DNA from 3 places in the Cupriavidus sp. 30B13 genome. Region 2 is predicted to be linked to each of the others. Evidence: predicted binding sites of a transcription regulator. Region 2 holds the regulator's gene; each other region holds the start of a gene.
What was found. Region 2 encodes LexA, which represses DNA repair genes until DNA is damaged. Its sites were predicted from a motif close to ACTGTATNNNNATACAGT; they were not measured.
Positions count from the first base shown of each region.

Region 1: a site for LexA is predicted at 2,954-2,971, ahead of imuA (translesion DNA synthesis-associated protein ImuA). Genes of this name have one in related genera too.
Region 3: a site for LexA is predicted at 1,185-1,202, ahead of dinB (DNA polymerase IV). Genes of this name have one in related genera too.

Region 1 covers NZ_CP188224.1:1,369,100-1,375,672, reverse strand. The annotation lists gene ACKI2N_RS25260 (error-prone DNA polymerase) at 1-400, opposite strand, end outside; gene ACKI2N_RS25255 (Y-family DNA polymerase) at 502-2,058, opposite strand; gene imuA (translesion DNA synthesis-associated protein ImuA) at 1,991-2,896, opposite strand; gene araD (L-arabinonate dehydratase) at 3,067-4,806, opposite strand; gene ACKI2N_RS25240 (HpcH/HpaI aldolase family protein) at 4,819-5,598, opposite strand; gene ACKI2N_RS25235 (Bug family tripartite tricarboxylate transporter substrate binding protein) at 5,600-6,553, opposite strand.
Region 2 covers NZ_CP188223.1:2,464,936-2,471,508, forward strand. The annotation lists gene ACKI2N_RS11285 (asparaginase) at 1-917, opposite strand, end outside; gene lexA (transcriptional repressor LexA) at 1,164-1,820, shown strand; gene ACKI2N_RS11295 (hypothetical protein) at 1,941-2,111, shown strand; tRNA gene ACKI2N_RS11300 (tRNA-His) at 2,248-2,323, shown strand; gene ACKI2N_RS11305 (DUF808 domain-containing protein) at 2,906-3,835, shown strand; rRNA gene rrf (5S ribosomal RNA) at 3,966-4,078, opposite strand; rRNA gene ACKI2N_RS11315 (23S ribosomal RNA) at 4,212-6,573, opposite strand, start outside.
Region 3 covers NZ_CP188223.1:1,978,372-1,984,944, reverse strand. The annotation lists gene ACKI2N_RS09160 (23S rRNA (adenine(2030)-N(6))-methyltransferase RlmJ) at 1-218, shown strand, start outside; gene ACKI2N_RS09155 (hypothetical protein) at 610-1,101, shown strand; gene dinB (DNA polymerase IV) at 1,266-2,429, shown strand; gene ACKI2N_RS09145 (hypothetical protein) at 2,687-3,805, shown strand; gene ACKI2N_RS09140 (hypothetical protein) at 3,895-4,314, opposite strand; tRNA gene ACKI2N_RS09135 (tRNA-Leu) at 4,556-4,642, opposite strand; gene ACKI2N_RS09130 (MFS transporter) at 4,901-6,229, opposite strand; gene ACKI2N_RS09125 (amidase) at 6,341-6,573, opposite strand, start outside.

The DNA.
Region 1 (6,573 bases), on a different replicon from region 2:
GCGCGCCCGGCTCGTGGCTTTCGCCCTCTTCCGCCTCTTCCGCGGCCAGGGCATCCAGGTCGTCCTCGTCTTCTTCGTCCTCGCCCGCGTCGAGGCCCGCGGCCAGCCGCGCCGCGCTGCGCGCGAGCGCGTCGCTGGCGCGCTCGCGCAGGTCCTTGAGCGCGTGGTGCGCGCGCGCCGTGCCGGCCACGGAGCATTCGTCGGTCAGCGCGAGGCCGCCATAACCGAGCGCGAACGCGCGCTCGATCAGCTCGACCGGATGCGAGGCCCCTTCAAGGAAGGTGAAGTTCGAGATGCAGTGCAGCTCCACGTAATCGGGTAGCGCGGGCAAGCCCGGCAGCAGCGCCGAGAGCGCGGCCGGCAAGGCGGAAAACGAAGGAGCGGCTGGCTGGCTGGACATGATGGAGACGGATACCGAATGTGAAGCGACGCGTGAGGCAAAGCGATGAGGCAAAGCGATGAGGTGAAGCCGTGAAGCCAAGCCGCGAAGCGAAGCGGCCCTCAGAACAGCCCGTGCAGGAACCAGCGGTATTCACCGCCCTCCTCGCGCCCCGGGCGCTGGCGGTAGACCCAGCAGCGCAGGCCGTCGGCGCGCTCGGCGACGAAATAATCGCGCGTGGCGAGCGCGTCGTCCCACCAGCCGGACTCGATGCGCTCGGGCCGCGACAGCAGGACCAGCGGCCCGCCGTGGCAAGGCCGGTGGCGCTGCACGGCCAGCGGCAGCGGCTGCGCCAGCAGCCACGGCGGGCGCGCGGGCCAGGCCTGCGGGGCCGCCGCCGCCGCCGCGCGCGCCGGCATCTCGTCCACCGGGCACCAGCGGCTGGCGCACTCGGGCCGGTGGTCCGCCAGCGGCCGGGGCTGCAGCACGTTCTCGCGGCCCAGGCGCGCCATCAAGGTATCGAGCAGGCGGCCCAGCCCGGCCGGCGTGCCGCCCGGGTCGGGAAACAGCGCCGCGCTGCGCGGCAGGCAGTCCTGCATGGCTTCCACCGCCAGCAGCAGCCCCACCGCCGGCACGGTGAACTGCACCTTGTCCAGCCGCTCCTGCAGCAGCCGGCCCAAGTGCGCCGGATCGCGGCTGGGCTCGGCCAGGCTCACCGTCACCGGCGTGGCCGGGGTCTCGCAGCCCAGGCGGTAGCGCTCATGCTCGAGCCGCAGCGCCAGGCGCGTCACGCCGGCCTGCCGCACCGCCAGCCAGCCGCCCAGCGCCAGCAGCAGGCGCTGCGCGCCGGCCATCACGCCCTGGACCGATTCGGTGCGGCCCGGCAGTTCCATGCGCTGCGCGAACGCGGGCGGCGCGCTGAACCAGGTAAAGCGCACCGGCACCGCGCCATAGGCCTGGTCCAGCCGCACCAGCACGTCCGCGCCGAGGCGGCGCCGCAAACCGGCGCGCGGCAGGCGGCGCACCTCGCCCACGGTGCGGCAGCCGATGCCGTCCAGCCAGCCTTCGTCGGCCACGTTATGCAGCATGCCCACCGGCAGGCGGTCCAGCAGCCGCGCCATGCGCGCCGGCCGCAGCGCGCGCCGCGCCGGGCGCACCATGGCGCCGCGGCGGTCGCGCCGGAACGGCTGCGCCGCCAGCCACGCCGCGCCGAAGGCGGTCGGCGCGCAGCCGAGCTGGAGGAACACGCCCAGCCGGCGCACCCGCGCATAGACCGCGCGGCACAGCGCGCGATGCCCGCCGAACAGCCGCACGCTGGCGCCCGCATCGATCATCACCGTGGCCGCCTCGGGGTCCGGGTGCAAGGTCACGTGCGGCGAGAAATGCAGCAGCGCCAGCGCCAGCGCCGTCATCAGCTGCGCCTCCGCCGCCGGCTCGCGCTCGAGCTGCACCACCCGCGCCGACAAGGCCTGCACGCCGCCGCGCCGCATGCCGGCCTGCACGCCCAGTGCCAGCGCAGGGGTATTGGCCAGCACCACGCGCTCGCGCTCCATCACCGCCACCGGCACGCCGTGATGCAGCACGCCGGGGACCGCGGCGGCCGCGTCCGGCTCAGGCCAGTTCGGCTGCAGCGCGTCCAGCGACAGGCGCGGCAGATGCACCGCGATCCAGTACGACATGGTCTTGCTCTCCCGCAACGGCCGGTGAAACGCGCGGCGCCTGCGCCGGCGCGGGCCGCCGCGCGGACGGACGGCCCGGCACCGCCACCATCTCGCCGAGCGGCAGCACCAGCGGCTGCTCGCGCACCGGCCCGCGCCGCTTGTGGAAGGTGATCGACAGCGCGTTGCCCGGCGCCGGCGCCAGCAGCAGCCGCAGCACCGCCGGCGACGACTCGCGCAGCACGCTGGCCGGGCGCATGGCCCACACCACCGCGTCGCCCGCCTGCGCCAGCACCTGCAGGCGGCGCAGCGCCTCGGGCCGCGCCGCGGGCAGCCACACCATGACTCCGCCGAAGGCCTGGCTGCGCAGCACCTGCTCCGCCGCCCACAGCACGTCGGCCTGCGCCGCGGCCTTGCCCGCGCCGGCCGGCGCGCGCACCCAGAACACCTGCCGCGCCGGCAGCTCCCAGCCGGCCAGGCAGGCGGCATTCGGCAAGTGCGGCGGCCCCACCAGCGCCAGCCGCCGCTGCGCCGCCGCCAGCGCGGCCAGCGCCGGCCGCAGCAGGCGCAGCTCGCCCACGCCGGGCTCGGCCAGCAGCAGCTCGGTCAGGGCTCCCAGCGGCCAGCCGCCGCCCGGCAATTCGGCCGACAGCGCCGCATGGCCCGTCTCCAGCGCCGGCACGCTGCCCGCGTGGCCCGCGCGGCCAAGCTGCCCGGCGCGCCACAGGCCGGGATGGCGCCGCGCGAGCGCGTTCAGCGCCTCATGGCGGTCTGCCTCGGCAGGCCGGTCCAGAAGGCAACCGGGCGACGACGCATCGGGTGGCGGCTCGTGCGAGCCGGGAAAAACAAGGGAATTCATGTGACGCTTGCGGCCTCGTGGCTGCCTTATCCGGCGGATGAGGCGAAATCTCCGAATACTGTATGTTTATACAGTATTCGGATTGGCGCAAGGGGAGATGGGAGGGAGTGCCGGAAGCGCCGCCCCGTGGCGGGACGGCGCCGAGACGAGTGGCAGACGCGAGGCCCCGCCTACGAGAAGCGCGCTTCCGGATCGGGCACGGTGCCCTGCTTGGCGAGGAAATCGAGGTCGCAGCCCTCGTCCGCCTGCAGCACGTGCTCGATATGCAGCAGGCCGAAGCCGCGCTCGTAGTGCGGCGGCGGCGCCACCCAGGCCTTGCGCCGCGCTTCGATCTCCGCCTCGTCGACCAGCAGGTCGAGGCGGCGGCCCTCGGTGTCGAGGCGCACCAGGTCGCCGTCGCGCACCAGCCCCAGCAGCCCGCCCACGCGGCTTTCCGGGCACACGTGCAAGACGCAGGTGCCGTAGCTGGTGCCGCTCATGCGCGCGTCGGAGATACGCACCATGTCGCGCACGCCGGCCGCCAGCAGCTTCTTCGGGATCGGCAGCATGCCCCATTCCGGCATGCCGGGCGCACCAGTCGGGCCGCTGTCCTGCAGCACCAGCACGCTGTCCGCGGTCACGGGCAGGTCGGGGTCGTCCACGCGCGCGAGCATGTCCTGGAAGTTGCGGAAGACCACGGCCGGGCCGGTGTGCTGGAGCAGGCGGGGCTCGGCGGCGGCGCGCTTGAGCACCGCGCCGCGCGGCGCCAGGTTGCCGCGCAGCACCACCAGCCCGCCGGCGCCGTAGACCGGGTTTTCCTCGGTGCGGATGACGTCGTCGTTATAGACCTCGGCCTGCTCGATGTTCTCGCCCAGCGTGCGGCCGGTGACCGTCTGGCAGGACAGGTCGAGATGCGGGGCGATGCGCTTGAGCAGGGCCAGCAATCCGCCCGCGTAGAACAGGTCCTCCATCAGGTAGGTGCCGCTGGGCTGCAGGTTGCACAGCACCGGCACCGTTTCGCTGGCGCGCGAGAAATCGTCCAGCGACAATTCGACGCCGAGGCGGCGCGCCATCGCCACGAGGTGGATGAGGGAGTTGGTCGAGCCGGACAGCGCCATGTCCGTGACCACGGCGTTCAGGAAGCTCTGGCGCGTCACGATGTCCTTCGGCCGCAGGTCTTCCCACACCATCTCGACGATGCGGCGCCCGGACGTCGACGCCATCTGCGAATGCGTGGCGTCGACGGCGGGGATCGAGCTGGCGCCCGGCAGGGTGAGCCCCAGCGCGTCGGCCATGCTGGTCATGGTCGAGGCCGTGCCCATGGTGTTGCAGGTGCCCGGCGAGCGGGCCGTGCCCTCGCCGACCTGCCGCCACGATTTCTCGTCGAGCTTGCCGGCGCGGTAGTCGGCCAGGGCCTGCCAGGTGCTGGAGCCGGTGCCCAGCATCTGCTGCCCGCGCCAGTGCCCGCGCAGCATCGCGCCGGCGGGCACGAAGATGGCCGGGATGTTGACCGAGGCGGCCGCCATCAGCAGCCCGGGCGTGGTCTTGTCGCAGCCGCCCAGCAGCACGGCGCCGTCGATCGGGTGCGAGCGCAGGATCTCTTCCGCGTCCATCGCCAGCAGGTTGCGGTAGATCAGCGTGCTGGGGCGGACGTAGGTCTCGCCCACGCTCAGGGTCGGCATCACCACCGGGAAGCCGCCGGCCTGCCAGACGCCGCGCTTGACCTCCTCGATGCGCTGCGGGAAATGCGTGTGGCAACTGTTGAGGTCGGACCACGTGCTGAGGATGCCGATGACGGGCTTGCCCTGGAAGTCCTCGCTGGTGTAGCCCATCTGCTTGGTGCGATAGGACTTGTGGTTGCCGGGCTGGCCGGCCGCTCCGAACCACCGCTGGCTGCGCAGCTGGGACAGTTCAATTCGCTTTCTGCTCATGGCGGGTGGCTCTCAGGCGGCGGTGATTTCTGCGAGCAGGGCTTCGCTGCGCCGCGCCAGGATCGACAGGTCGGAGCCCACGGCGATGAAGTCGTAGCCCATCGCCAGCAGCTCGCGCGCCTGCGCGGGGTTGAAGTTCAGGATGCCCGGCGCCTTGCCGGCCGCGCGGATGTCGGCCAGGATGCGCGCGATCGCCGCCTTCACCTCGGGCGCGCCCGGCTGGCCGTACAACCCCATGTTGGCGGCCAGGTCGTTGGGCCCGACGAACAGCCCGTCCACGCCGTCGACCGCGCCGATCTCGCGCACGGCCGCGGCGGCCACCGGCGACTCGATCTGCACCACGATGCATTGCGCCTCGGCATAGCGCTCGCTGTAGTCCTTGATGCGCGAGAAGCCGTTGGCGCGCATGTTGCCGCTCACGCCGCGGATGCCGTGCGGCGGATAGCGCGTGGCGGCCACGGCCTGCTGCGCCTCCTCGGCCGACTGCACGAAGGGCACCATGAACGAACGGATGCCGGCATCGAGCAGGCGCTTGAACACGACCGGCTCGTTGGACGGGATGCGGACCACCAGTTCGGCCGTGCCGCCCTGCGCGGCGCGCAGATGGTCGATGACCTGGGAGACGTCGACGCAGGTGTGCTCCATGTCGAGCAGCAGCCAGTCGTAGCCGGAGCCGGCCAGCACCTCGGTGGCATGGGGGCTTTCGAGCGTGAGCCACAGGCCGGGCTGCTTGCGCCCCTCGCGCAAGCCTTCCTTGAAGCGGTTCGGACGCAGGGTGTCAGGTGTTTTCATGTCAGTCGGCCTTGATGTTGGCGGCTTTGGCGAGATTTGCCCACTTGGGCGCTTCGGTGTGCACGAAGGCCCGGAACGCCTTGGCGTCCATGCCCGCGGGTTCCAGTCCCTGCCCGCGCAGTTGCTGGATCACCTCCGGTTGCTGCAGCGCCTTGAGCACCGCGCGCGACACCGTGTTGACGATCGCGTCGGGCGTGCCCGCCGGCGCGAGGAAGCCCTGGAAGCCGGTGGCGTCGATGCCCGGCAGGCCGGCTTCGGTGAAGGTCGGCACGTTCGGCAGCGTGGCCAGCCGCTTGCTTCCGGTGACGGCAAGCGCGCGCAGGCGGCCGCTCTGGACGAACGACTGCACCACGGGCGGCGCGTCGACCATGAACTGGACCTGCCCGCCCAGCACGTCGTTGAGCGCGGGCACGCTGGCCTTGTAAGGCACCATCAGCATGTCGACGCCGGCGCTGCGCTTGACCATCTCCATGGCGAAATGCTGCGACGAGCCGACGCCGGCCACGGCCGCGCTGATCTTGCCGCCGCTGGATTTGCTGTAGGCAATGAACTCCTTCAGGTCATGGGCGGGCACGCTGGGATTGACCACGGCGACCAGCTCGTTGGTGGTGGCGCGGGCCACCGGCACGAAGTCCTTCAGGGGATCATAGGAAAGCTGCTTGTAAATGGCCGGGTAGATGACGATGACGCCGGTATTGGCAAGCAGCAGCGTATAGCCGTCGGCCGGCTGCCGCGCGGCGTAGGATGCGCCGAGGATGCCGCCCGCGCCGGGCCGGTTGTCGATCACCACCGACACGCCCAGGTATTCGGACATCTTCGATTGCAGGGTGCGGGCGATGAAGTCGATGTTGCCGCCGGGCGCGAAGGGCACGACCAGCTTGATCGGCTTGTCGGGATACTGGGCCGCTGCCACGGTAGCCCACAACATGGCAATGCAGGCCAATAAACGCTTCATGAATGTCTCCGTATGGTTTT
Region 2 (6,573 bases):
ACGCGCGCCTTATACGGATTCAGGTCGCCGGCCGACACGAACATGCCGGCCGCAGGCCGCGGAGGGGCCGGTATCGCCACATGCCCCGCCCCGGTACGCGAACTGCGCACGACCGCCACGCCGCCCGCGGCTGCCTCGGCCAGCGCCTCCGCCAGCGACTGGTGGATCGAGCCATTGCCGGCGGCCGCCACCACGAGGCCGTCCACGCCGGCCGCGGCCAGCGCGTCGACCATTACCCGCCCTGGCTGCGCGTAGCTGGCGACGATTTCCACCTGGGGCCATGCCCGTGGCACCGGCATCGGCACGGCGGGCAGCCGCATCGGGGCACGGGTGAAACAGACGAAATCGTCCTGCACATAACCGATGGGGCCGCCCAGCGGCGAAGCAAAGGCGTTCACCGCCGCCGCATGGGCTTTCACGGCATCGCGCGCGGCGTGGATTTCCTGGTTGATCACCACCAGCACGCCCTTCCCCGCCGATTCCGCATGGCTGGCCACGCGCACCGCATCGAGCAGGTTCAGTGGCCCGTCGGCGGACAGCGAGGTCGACGGCCGCATGGCGGCAGTCAGGACGACAGGCAGCGTGGCCGGACAAGCCAGGTGCAGCACCATCGCCGTTTCCTCCAGCGTGTCGGTGCCGTGGGTCACGACAATGCCGGCGACGTCAGGCTGCGCGGACCAGAAACGGATCCGCTCGACCAGCTTAGACCAGAGCGCGAACGACATGTCCTTGCTGTCCACCTGCGCCACCTGCTCCGCCTCGATGCGCGCCACCTCGCCCAGCGCGGGCACGGCCCCGAGCAGCGCCGTCACCGGCACGGTGGCCGCCTGGTACTTGGCGCTGCTGGCGGGATTGGACGAGGAACCGGCAATGGTACCGCCGGTGGCAAGCACAACGACGCGACGCAGTGAGGACATGGCGGGGACGTATTCGGGAAGCCTGGAATCGGAAGACGCTCGATCAGAACGATGGCGCGTGCGCGGATTGTAACCCCGCCGATACCGCCGCCCCGCAAAGCGTTCCGCCGCGCTAGCGCGTTGCGAAGCGCCTGTCCATGAGCGTGTGCCCAAAAATTCCGCTTGCACTTCACTCGATACTGTATAAAATCACAGCATACTGTTTAAACATACAGTGCCCTCTAATAACAGCGAACAACGGCGACCATGGCGACCCTGACACCGCGGCAGCAGCAGATTTTCGACCTGATTCGCAGCACCCTTCAGCACACCGGCTTTCCGCCGACGCGCGCCGAGATCGCCGCCAAGTTCGGCTTCTCTTCGCCCAATGCCGCGGAAGAACATCTTCGCGCGCTGGCCCGCAAGGGCGTGATCGAGCTCACGCCCGGCGCGTCGCGCGGCATCCGCCTCAAGGTGTCGCGCAGCGATTCCGAACTTCCCGACCAGTTCTCCCTGCCCATGGCCGGCGTCATGCAACTGACGCTGCCGCTGGTCGGACGCGTCGCGGCTGGCAGCCCGATCCTGGCCGCGGAACACATCGACCGGCAGTACCAGGTGGATGCCTCCGTCTTCGAGGTCCAGCCTGATTACCTGCTGCGCGTGCGCGGCCTGAGCATGCGCGACGCCGGCATCCTCGACGGCGACCTGCTCGCGGTCAAGCGCGCCAGCGAAGCCGCCAACGGCAAGATCGTGGTGGCCCGCCTCGGCGACGACGTCACCGTCAAACGCCTCAACCGCCGCGGCGACACGATCGAACTGATCGCGGAAAACCCCGATTTCACCAACATCATCGTCGAGCCGGACCGGGAAGAGTTCTCCCTGGAAGGCATTGCCGTCGGCCTGATCCGTACCGGCGCGTTCTGAAAGTCCCAAGCCCCAAGTGCGGCTGGAGCGGGCTCGCCCGCCTCGAGCTGCACCCGATATGCCAACCCCATCCGCCCCGCGGGTGCCGTCAACCGTTGTTGCAAATCATCAGGTGTAGCCATGCTGCCAGCCAACCGCTTCTCGTCCCGCCGCCCCGTCAAGCCCGTGCCGTTCCGCCAGTCCAAAGGCGTGCGCATCTATCAGGGCGCGCAGCGCCGCACCATGGTTGGCAGCATGGCCGCCATCTGCCGCATGCTCGAACTGGAAGACCTGCCCAAGCTTTCCGCATGAGGACGGCGCCAGGATCCTGTCTATGCGGGCCTGCGCCGGCTTCCAGATTTTTTTGAGCGAAGTACTAGCCATCCGTTATTGAAGTTTGTATAATCTTGTTTTTCGTCGATCAGCACTCAGCTGAAAGACAACGACGGTGGCTGTAGCTCAGTTGGTAGAGTCCAGGATTGTGATTCCTGTCGTCGTGGGTTCGAGTCCCATCAGCCACCCCAAGAATTCGTTCTACAAAACAGCGCCTTAGCCAAGGCGCTGTTTTTGTTTTGGGCTTCGGCTTTCCATATCGATCCGCGCCAATTCCCCCGGCGGAAATGCGCCCTTCTTCCACGTCCGTAGTCCTCCAGCGGCATTTCGCCCGCCGTCGATCCGCGTCATTGCCCCAGCCGATACTCCCAGCCGCCCTTCGCGCGGGTCGGACCGTTTGCAATTGTTGACAGCCAGACGATGCATTGCCTCTTATGCTGGTCGTGGCACCTTTCCGCTTGGTGCCCATATTCGACACTTCACGATGCCGCTGCGCCTCTCCCCAGGTCCAGCGGCATTTTTTTCGGTGACATGGGCAGATTGCCACGGTGACAGTTGTTGACAGTCAGCGCCCCTTTGCCCTGCTAGCCTTGAATCTCGCATCGTCGCCCTCCGCTGGGCACGGCGCGGCTTCCTGTCCCCGCCGGGCATCCGTGCCCGGCGGGGTTTTCTTTTTCTGTCTGGGGTTCCGGACCGCTATCCGTGCGCCGCGGCGGCATGTCGTCTACAGGGGATGGCATTATCCTGACGACACCACATCCAGGAGATTGGACATGGCCGGCTCGAGCCTGCTGCTGCTGATCGACGACATCACGTCCATCCTTGACGACGTGGCGACCATGAGCAAGGTCGCCGCCAAGAATACCGCCGGCGTACTCGGCGACGATCTCACTCTCAACGCCCAGCAAGTCAGCGATGTGAAAGCCGACCGCGAGCTGCCGGTAGTGTGGGCGGTGGCGAAGGGCTCGTTGCGGAACAAGGCAATCCTGGTGCCATCGGCACTTGCGATCAGTGCGGCGGTTCCCTGGGCGATCGTGCCTTTGCTGATGGCGGGAGGCACCTTTCTCTGCTACGAGGGATTCGAGAAGGTGACGCACAGTCTTCTGCATCGGAAGGTTTCAGATGCAGGGCCTAGCCATGGCCGGCCTCCGGCAATGGATCCGGCGGCGCTTGAAAAAACCAAGATTCGCGGCGCGGTCCGCACGGACTTCATCCTGTCCGCGGAGATTATCGTGATCTCCCTTGGCACCGTTTCCGAGGCGACGTTCGGCACGCAGGTGGCCGTGTTGTCGGTCATCGCGCTTGTCATGACCGCAGGCGTCTACGGCCTGGTGGCCGGCATCGTCAGACTGGATGACGCCGGGATTTATCTTCGCCAGCGGCAGTCGGCGGCTGCGCGCGCCACCGGCCACGCCATCCTGCGCATGGCGCCATGGTTGATGCGCGCGCTCTCGGTAGCGGGTACGGTGGCCATGTTCCTGGTCGGCGGCGGGATTCTTGTACATGGATTTCCTGGCGCGCACCAGGTGACGGAGTTCGCCCACACGTTGCTGGCAGATTTGCCAGGCCTGGGAGGAGGTATCGGGATATTTGTCCCCCTGCTCGTCAATGGCGCGGCAGGCATTGCGGCAGGCGCGCTGGTCACCGTGGTGGTGATGGCGGTCAAACGCGGGATGCGGATTTTGCGGCAATCGTCCGACTAGACGCCATAGCCGGATCAGGCGCTATCGCACGGCAAGGGGCACGCGGATCTGATTTTATCGTCGCGAGCTTATCGTCGCCGCCCAAAAGCAAAACCCCCCAGTAGGAGGTACTGGGGGGTTTCAAGGGAGAGCCTGGCGATTACCTACTTTCACACGGGTATCCGCACTATCATCGGCGTGGAGTCGTTTCACGGTCCTGTTCGGGATGGGAAGGGGTGGTTCCAACTCGCTATGGTCACCAGGCATAAACGGTGTGCCGTGCTGGCGAACTGGCCAACACAGCAAATAGGGATGTAGTCAGGTTGTGTCTTGTATCGGCCAGGCTGCTGGGCAGCGGCACGCGATACACTCAACCAGGCAGAAACACACTGGTTATAGGATCAAGCCTTACGGGCAATTAGTACTGGTTAGCTTAACGCATTACTGCGCTTCCACACCCAGCCTATCAACGTCCTGGTCTCGAACGACCCTTCAAGGAGGTCAAGCCTCCAGGGAATCCTCATCTTCAGGCGAGTTTCCCGCTTAGATGCTTTCAGCGGTTATCTCTTCCGTACATAGCTACCCTGCGATGCCTCTGGCGAGACAACAGGTACACCAGCGGTACGTCCACTCCGGTCCTCTCGTACTAGGAGCAGCCCCCGTCAAGATTCCAACGCCCACGGCAGATAGGGACCAAACTGTCTCACGACGTTTTAAACCCAGCTCACGTACCTCTTTAAATGGCGAACAGCCATACCCTTGGGACCGGCTACAGCCCCAGGATGAGATGAGCCGACATCGAGGTGCCAAACACCGCCGTCGATATGAACTCTTGGGCGGTATCAGCCTGTTATCCCCAGAGTACCTTTTATCCGTTGAGCGATGGCCCTTCCATTCAGAACCACCGGATCACTATGTCCTGCTTTCGCACCTGCTCGACTTGTCGGTCTCGCAGTTAAGCACGCTTTTGCCATTGCACTTTAGGTACGATGTCCGACCGTACCAAGCGTACCTTCGAACTCCTCCGTTACACTTTGGGAGGAGACCGCCCCAGTCAAACTGCCTACCATGCACTGTCCCCGACCCGGATTCACGGGCCAAGGTTAGAACCTCAAACAAACCAGGGTGGTATTTCAAGGACGGCTCCACGCAGACTAGCGTCCACGCTTCAAAGCCTCCCACCTATCCTACACAGATCGGTTCAAAGTCCAATGCAAAGCTACAGTAAAGGTTCATGGGGTCTTTCCGTCTAGCCGCGGGGAGATTGCATCATCACAAACACTTCAACTTCGCTGAGTCTCGGGAGGAGACAGTGTGGCCATCGTTACGCCATTCGTGCAGGTCGGAACTTACCCGACAAGGAATTTCGCTACCTTAGGACCGTTATAGTTACGGCCGCCGTTTACCGGGACTTCAATCAAGAGCTTGCACCCCATCATTTAATCTTCCGGCACCGGGCAGGCGTCACACCCTATACGTCCACTTTCGTGTTTGCAGAGTGCTGTGTTTTTATTAAACAGTCGCAGCCACCATTTTATTGCAACCCCTTCACCCTCCTGGCGCAGGCCAGTCAAGCTACAAGGGCGTACCTTATCCCGAAGTTACGGTACCAATTTGCCGAGTTCCTTCTCCCGAGTTCTCTCAAGCGCCTTAGAATACTCATCTCGCCCACCTGTGTCGGTTTGCGGTACGGTCTCGTATGACTGAAGCTTAGAGGCTTTTCTTGGAACCACTTCCAATTGCTTCGCAGCACTAGGCCGCTCGCCCCGCATCCTTGAATTCCGCGCCCGGATTTGCCTAAGCGCCTTCTCCAATGCAGGGACCGGGACTTCCAACACCCGGACAACCTTCCGCGATCCGTCCCCCCATCGCATCATACGACGGTGCAGGAATATTAACCTGCTTCCCATCAGCTACGCATCTCTGCCTCGCCTTAGGGGCCGACTCACCCTACGCCGATGAACGTTGCGTAGGAAACCTTGGGCTTACGGCGAGGGGGCTTTTCACCCCCTTTATCGCTACTCATGTCAGCATTCGCACTTCTGATACCTCCAGCATCCTTTACAAGACACCTTCACAGGCTTACAGAACGCTCTCCTACCACGCACTTGCGTGCGTCCGCAGCTTCGGTGACTGGCTTAGCCCCGTTACATCTTCCGCGCAGGACGACTCGATCAGTGAGCTATTACGCTTTCTTTAAAGGGTGGCTGCTTCTAAGCCAACCTCCTGACTGTTTTAGCCTTCCCACTTCGTTTCCCACTTAGCCAATCTTAGGGACCTTAGCTGGCGGTCTGGGTTGTTTCCCTCTTGACACCGGACGTTAGCACCCGATGTCTGTCTCCCGTGATTGCACTCTTCGGTATTCGGAGTTTGCTATGGCGGGGTAATCAGCAATAGACCCCCCAACCATGACAGTGCTCTACCCCCGAAGGTGAGACACGAGGCACTACCTAAATAGTTTTCGGAGAGAACCAGCTATTTCCAGACTTGTTTAGCCTTTCACCCCTATCCACAGCTCATCCCCTAACTTTTCAACGTTAGTGGGTTCGGTCCTCCAGTACGTGTTACCGCACCTTCAACCTGGCCATGGATAGATCGTCTGGTTTCGGGTCTACACCCAGCGACTGAACGCCCTGTTCGGACTCGCTTTCGCTACGCCTTCCCTAATCGGTTAAGCTTGCCACTGAATGTAAGTCGCTGACCCATTATACAAAAGGTACGCCGTCACCCGTTTCCAGGCTCCGACTGTTTGTATGCAT
Region 3 (6,573 bases), 490 kb from region 2:
TGCAATTGAAGAAGCTGCCGCTCAAGAGCTGGCTGCACGTGACCCTGACGGTCAAGCAGCCCGTCGCCGGCGGCCTGGGCCTGCACGGCAGCGGCATGTTCGTCGTCAACCCGCCGTGGCGCCTCAAGGAAAACCTGGAAGCGGCCATGCCGGCGCTGGTCTCGCTGCTGGGCCAGGACGCCGGCGCCGGCTTCACGCTCGAGGCCCGGGAAAACTGAGTCGCCGCCCGCTCGCCGGCCTGGTCCCCCGGCCGAGCGCCGCCGTCATGGTGTCCACCCGGCCCCGCGTTTCGCGTCAGCATGATGACAAGCCACACGGACGGCCAGACATGACACGACATAGGCGCGGGAAAAACCAGATCTAAGCATCTTCTACTTGGCCCGCGCCCGGTAAGACCGTAGGATCATTCCCCAAAACCCCGGCGCAAGGCTGCGAGACCCGGCGTGCCCGCAATACGGCGGCACATCCCGCGCGCACCCGGACGCACCCGAACGCACGGGGCTGCATCAGCATGGCAGGCCGCCAGCCAGGCGCGGCCACCTGCTTGCCGGACCGGACCGGGCATCACAAGACCGGCCGCCGGAAATCGGTTCAAGGGTCAAGGGTCATATGAAAACACTGAGCGGAGCCCATAACGGGTGGGCCCCGGATGCCGACACGTCCGACCGGGGCATCTGGAAGAACACCATCGCGGCGGCCAGCCACGCGCTGGAAACCGTCGCGCTGATCGAGCACGGCGTCGGCATGACGCTGCGGCTGCAGCGCAAGGTGCGCGAACTGCGCGAACGCCTGCGCACCACCCAGGCCGAACTCGACCGCTACCGCGCACTGCATGCCCATGCGCTCGAAGCGCTGCGCACCGCCGGGCCGGCCGCCGCGGACGACGCCGGCAAGCTGCGCGCCGACGGCGAAGCCCTGCGCATGCGCCATCGCGCCTACAAGCTGCTGATCGAACACTACGCCCGCACCGGCTCGCCGATCGACCTCGCCGTCTTCGCCGCGCAGCGCCGCCAGGTGCTGCAGCACATCCTGTTCCAGCAGCGCCGGGGCGTGCCGGCAACGCAGATCAGCGTCGACGACATCGCCTTCCTGCTGCGGTAAGCGCCGCACCTGCTTTGCCCGGCGAGGCAAAATAAAGGCCGCCCTCGGAGGATTCCCATCAGGCATGCGGAATCCTCCGATATACTGTATATGCATACAGTCATCGAGGCGCCCTACCCCCACCACGGCAGGACAGAGGCGTCGCCAATCCCAGCCCGCCGCCAATGCCATCCGCCATCCGCCGCATCGCCCACCTTGACATGGACGCGTTCTACGCTTCCGTCGAACTCCTGCGATACCCGGAGTTGCGCGGCAAGGCCGTGGTGATCGGCGGCGGGCGCAACGCCACGCCCGAAACGCTGCCGGACGGCACCCGGCGCTTCGCCCGCCTGCGCGACTACGCCGGGCGCGGCGTGGTCACCACCTCCACCTACGAGGCACGCGCGCTCGGCGTGTTCTCGGCCATGGGCATGATGAAGGCCGCCCAGCTCGCGCCGGACGCCATCCTGCTGCCCACCGACTTCGACTCCTACCGGCACTACTCCCGCCTGTTCAAGGCCGCCGTCCACGCCTTCACCGACCAGATCGAAGACCGCGGCATCGACGAAATCTACATCGACCTCAGCGACGTGCCCGGCGAGCCGGCCGAACTCGGCATGCGCATCAAGCAGGCGGTGCGCGAAGCCACCCGGCTGAGCTGCTCCATCTGCATCGCCCCCAACAAGCTGCTCGCCAAGATCGGCTCCGAACTCGACAAGCCCGACGGCCTTACCCTGCTCACCGCCGCGGACATCCCCCTGCGCATCTGGCCCCTGCCCGTGCGCAAGGTCAACGGCATCGGCCCCAAGGCCACCGAGAAACTCGCCGGCCTGGGCATCGCCACCGTCGGCGACCTCGCCCACGCCGACCTTGGCCTGCTGCAAAGCCATTTCGGCCGCAGCTACTCGGCCTGGCTCGCGGAAATCGCCCAGGGCCGCGACGAGCGCAGCGTCGTGGTCAGCTCGGAACCCAAGTCCATGAGCCGCGAAACCACCTTCGAGCGCGATCTCCACCCGCGCCAGGACCGCCAGGCCCTCTCCGGGATCTTCACCGGCCTGTGCCAGCGCCTGGCCGAAGACCTGCGCCGCAAGGGCTACGTCGGCCGCACGGTCGGTGTCAAGCTGCGCTACGACGACTTCCAGACCGTCACGCGCGACCTCAGCCTGCCCGAGCCCACGGCCGACGCCGTGCTGCTGCGGCGGGCCGCCACGGAATGCGTGAAGCGGGTCGCGCTGGACCGCAGGATCCGGCTGCTGGGAGTGCGCGTCAGTGCGTTGACGGTGGCGGCGGAGAACGATCTGGCGCCGTTGCCGGTACAGGGGGAATTGCCGTTCGACGAAACCGGCTGACCGGGCGCCCGGCGGGCAAATTCCGGACTGTCCGGACTAGTACGCAATATCGAGAGAATTCCGTATTGCGCTTAGGAAAATTCGCCGCCATTGCCTCGCTGTGTTGATGGATTCTAGTAAGCCGGCCCGCAACCGGCGCATTTCATCCATCGATTCAGAGAGACGCCATGTCGGAAGCCAGACCGCCGGAAAGCACGCTTGCCCTGCCACCCCCTGCCGTCGCCCTGTGGCAATGGCTGCGCCGGCACTGGAAGCGGATGGCGATCTTCGCGCCGGCCGTGGCTTTCCTCCTGTTCTCGACCCTGTACCTGGCCAGCGCGAGCTACAAGAGCGACGGCTTTCTCCGGGCGAGCCGGAAGCTGGCGGAGTACAACGCCCAGCGCGCCGCGTTCGCCGACAAGAGCGCCCTGCAGCGCTTTCTCCTCAACGAGAAACTGGAAGCCGACGCCAACGGCCGGTATCTGACCCACTCCCTGCAGGAAAATTTCCTGCGCAAGCACGTCACGCCCGTGCTGCCCTACTCCAAGGCGGAGCTCGGCTACCTCAACAACACCAAGACGCCGCTCGACCCCGACATCCTCGGCTTCAACATCTCCTTTGCCGCCGCCTCGCCCGCCGACGCGACGGCCAGGGTGGAAATCCTCGGCGACTTCCTCAAGGACACGATGCTGCGCCAGGAACTGACCGAAATCGTCCACACCAAGGCCGCGGAATTCAAGGCCAGGAAGCAGCAGATCGACAACCGGATCATTGCGAAACGGCTCGAGCTCCGCCAGGAAACCGAGCGGCTGAAGTCCCTCAAGGTCATCGCCGGCCGATATCCCGGCGCCGCCCGGCTGGAATCCAGGCAACTGCTCTCATCCGATGCCGCCAGTTCGAAATACCTGTCGCCGGTAGCGCAGCTGATCGGCGCGGAATCCGCCATCACCGACCTGCGCACGCAGCTCACCTCGCTCGAGCGGGACGCAGCCCAGAACGCGCTGCGCGAAACCTTCTTCGCGCGCGCGGAAGCCCTGGGCACGCCGCCCAGGTCCGGCAAGGCGATGCTGGCCGGCTACCTGGCGCTGCAAAAAGACGTGTTCGACGGCGCCGACCTGAAGGACGACGACATCCGCGAAGTCTTCAACGACGTCGGCCTGATAGCCGAAGAGCTCCGGACCCGGCACCTCGTCAACGCGCATTTCGCCTCCGGGCCAACCCTGCCCGACCGGCGCGCCGGCCCGGGCATGCTCGTGATGGCGGTGTTTTCGCTGCTCAGCGGCGGCACGATCGTCGCGATGGTGCTGTTCGGGCTGGATTTTGTCAGGCGGGCGAATGCCGGAACGCCACTCCGGCACGAGCCGGCAGGGCTGCCGGAGGCCGCGCGAATGCACTGAGAAAACACGCCTGCGCACATCTGCGCATGGCTGCACGATCTGACGCCGCGCAGTCGCCGTGGACGCAGTCACCGCGTGTCCGACCTCGATCAATATCGGCAGTTAGTAACCGGCCCGGTATTGATGCAACGTATCTGATTGCCGGTTTGCGGTGTCAGCGGCGCGGCTTGCGGCGCCACGTATTGCGGCATCTGAAGCCACGCATTCTGCTGTTGCTGCAGTTGCTGGTTTTGCTGCTGCAATTGCGCATTGAACTGCTGCATTTGCTGGGCAGTCATCTGCTGGTTGAACTGATACATCTGCAACTGCTGATCGGTCATGGCATCCCTGTATCCGGTGGCCTGACCGTCCGAGTTAAAGCACATTATCCGGCTTGGCGAAAGGACCCTGTATCGCTCGCACACGGAATCGCCCGCCATGTAATACCTTCCGTTCACGAAATTCGGCGCCGCCGAGCTCGCGCAGCCGGCGACGGTAACCGCCAGGAAAAGCGCTGTGATTTTTTTCATGAGTTGTTCTTGAGCCGGTCTTGCGACGCATGTTCGTCAGCATCGTCCAAGATGCGCTCGCGATTTTCGCAATCGTTGGCGAGTCACGCAAGCCGTGCTTCCGTCCCCGAACCAAATCCTGGGCGGATGCCGGGTGATCGGGGGGAAAGGATTGGACGGTGCGGAAAGACGCCGGCCACCGTGGGTGGCGCTAAGCCTTTGAATTTCCAGAATTTCCACGGCAATGGAAAGGCCTTGGAAATGGTGCGAGGGAGGGGACTCGAACCCCTACACCATTGCTGGCGTCAGGACCTAAACCTGGTGCGTCTACCAATTTCGCCACCCTCGCAGTCCCTGCGGGCGCATCCCTGGCGGGAGGCCGCTGTGCTCGCTGGCGTGCAGGCGGGCCGGACAGTGTGTAGTCACATAAGCAAAGAGAAGCAAAAAGCAAAACAGGCGGCTTGGACTGCCCGCCTGGCTTGTGTTTCCTGTGCTGCCGGCGCACTTTGCGCATGCAGCGCAACGAGGCAGCGGATTCTAGCGCAAAGCGCGCGGGGAATCCAGTCCTCCCCGCCGCCGCCCGGCGCGGGCGCGCCGGGCGCCGGTTTCAGCGCTTGACCTTGATGCAGGCCAGCACCAGGACGGTGGCGCAGGCCTCCAGCGCGGCGACGAAGTACAGGCCGGATGAGAGCTGGCCGGTGCTGGTCTTGAACCAGCCGATCATGTACGGGGCGACGAAGCCGGCCAGGTTGCCGATGGAATTGATCAGGGCGATGCCGCCGGCGGCCGCGGTGCCGGCCAGGAAGGCCGACGGCAGCGACCAGAACACCGGGAAGGCGGCGAGGATGCCGACCGAGGCGATGGTCAGCGCGACCAGCGCAAGCACGGCGCTATGCAGCCACATGCCGGTGAGCACGAGGCCCGCGGCGGCCATCAGCGTCGCCAGGGCACAGTGCAGGCGGCGTTCGCCGGTGCGGTCGGAATGGATGCCGTTCCAGACCATGGCGATGGTGCCGGCGATGAACGGGATGGCGGAAACCAGGCCGATCTGCAGGTTGCCCTGCACGCCGAGCTCCTTGATGATCGACGGCGACCAGAAGGCGATGGTGGCGTTGCCGCTGACCACGCAGAAGTAGATCGCGGCGCAGATCCAGACGCGGGCGTTGGCGAAGGCATCGCGCAGCGACGAGTGCTTGGCGGGGTCGCGGCTCTCGGCTTCGATCTCGCGGGTGACGAGGTCGCGCTCGCCCGCGGTCAGCCAGCCGGCGCTGGCCGGCTTCTCGGGCAGGAACATGAGCACGGCGATGCCGGCGAGCACCGACGGGATGCCTTCGATGACGAACAGCCATTGCCAGTTGGCGAGGCCCTCGACGCCTTCCATGCGGCTCATGATGAAGCCGGCCAGCGGGCCGCCGATCACGCCGGCGATGGCGAACGAGGTCATGAACAGGCCGTTGATGCGGGCGCGGCGGTGGGCGGGGAACCAGTAGGTGAGATAGAGCACCACGCCCGGGAAGAAGCCGGCTTCGAAGATGCCGAGCAGGAAGCGCAGCGCGTAGAACTGCATGGGGGTCTTGACGAAGATCATCGCCATCGACGCCAGGCCCCACAGGATGGTGATGCGCGCGAGCGTGCGGCGCGCGCCGATCTTTTCCAGCAGCAGGTTGCTCGGCACTTCGAACAGGAAGTAGCCGACGAAGAAGATGCCGGCGCCGAAACCGTACACGGCTTCGCTGAATTGCAGGTCCTGCAGCATCTGCAGCTTGGCGAAACCGACGTTGACGCGGTCGATCCAGGCCAGCACGAACAGGAAGACGAGGAAGGGAATCAGCCGCACCGCGATCTTGCGGTAGGCATGGTCGCGCTCGGCGGCGCTGGGCGCGGCGTGCCGTATGGTGTCGGGGGTGTCGGGGGCGCCGGTCATCACGGTAGTCATCGGTACAACTCCTTGGATATGGATGGCGGGGCCGCGCTGCATCGGCGCGGCCCTCGGTTCGTTCCTGGCTGGCTGGATTGCTGACTGGGGCTGGGTTGCCGGGTTGCCGAATCAGCGGAGCGCGGCTTCGATGGCGCCGGCCACCTGCAGCACGCGCGCGTCGTGGCCGCCGAGCCCGCACACGCCCAGGCCGATGCCCTGCGCCGCCGGCAGCGGCAGCGAGACGGCGCAACCGTCGAGGAAGTTGACCACGCTGGGATTGCGCAGCACCAGGCCGTTGGTGGCGAAGAAGGCTTCGTCGCTGTCCAGCGCGTCCAGCCGCGGCGGGCGCACCGCCACGGTGG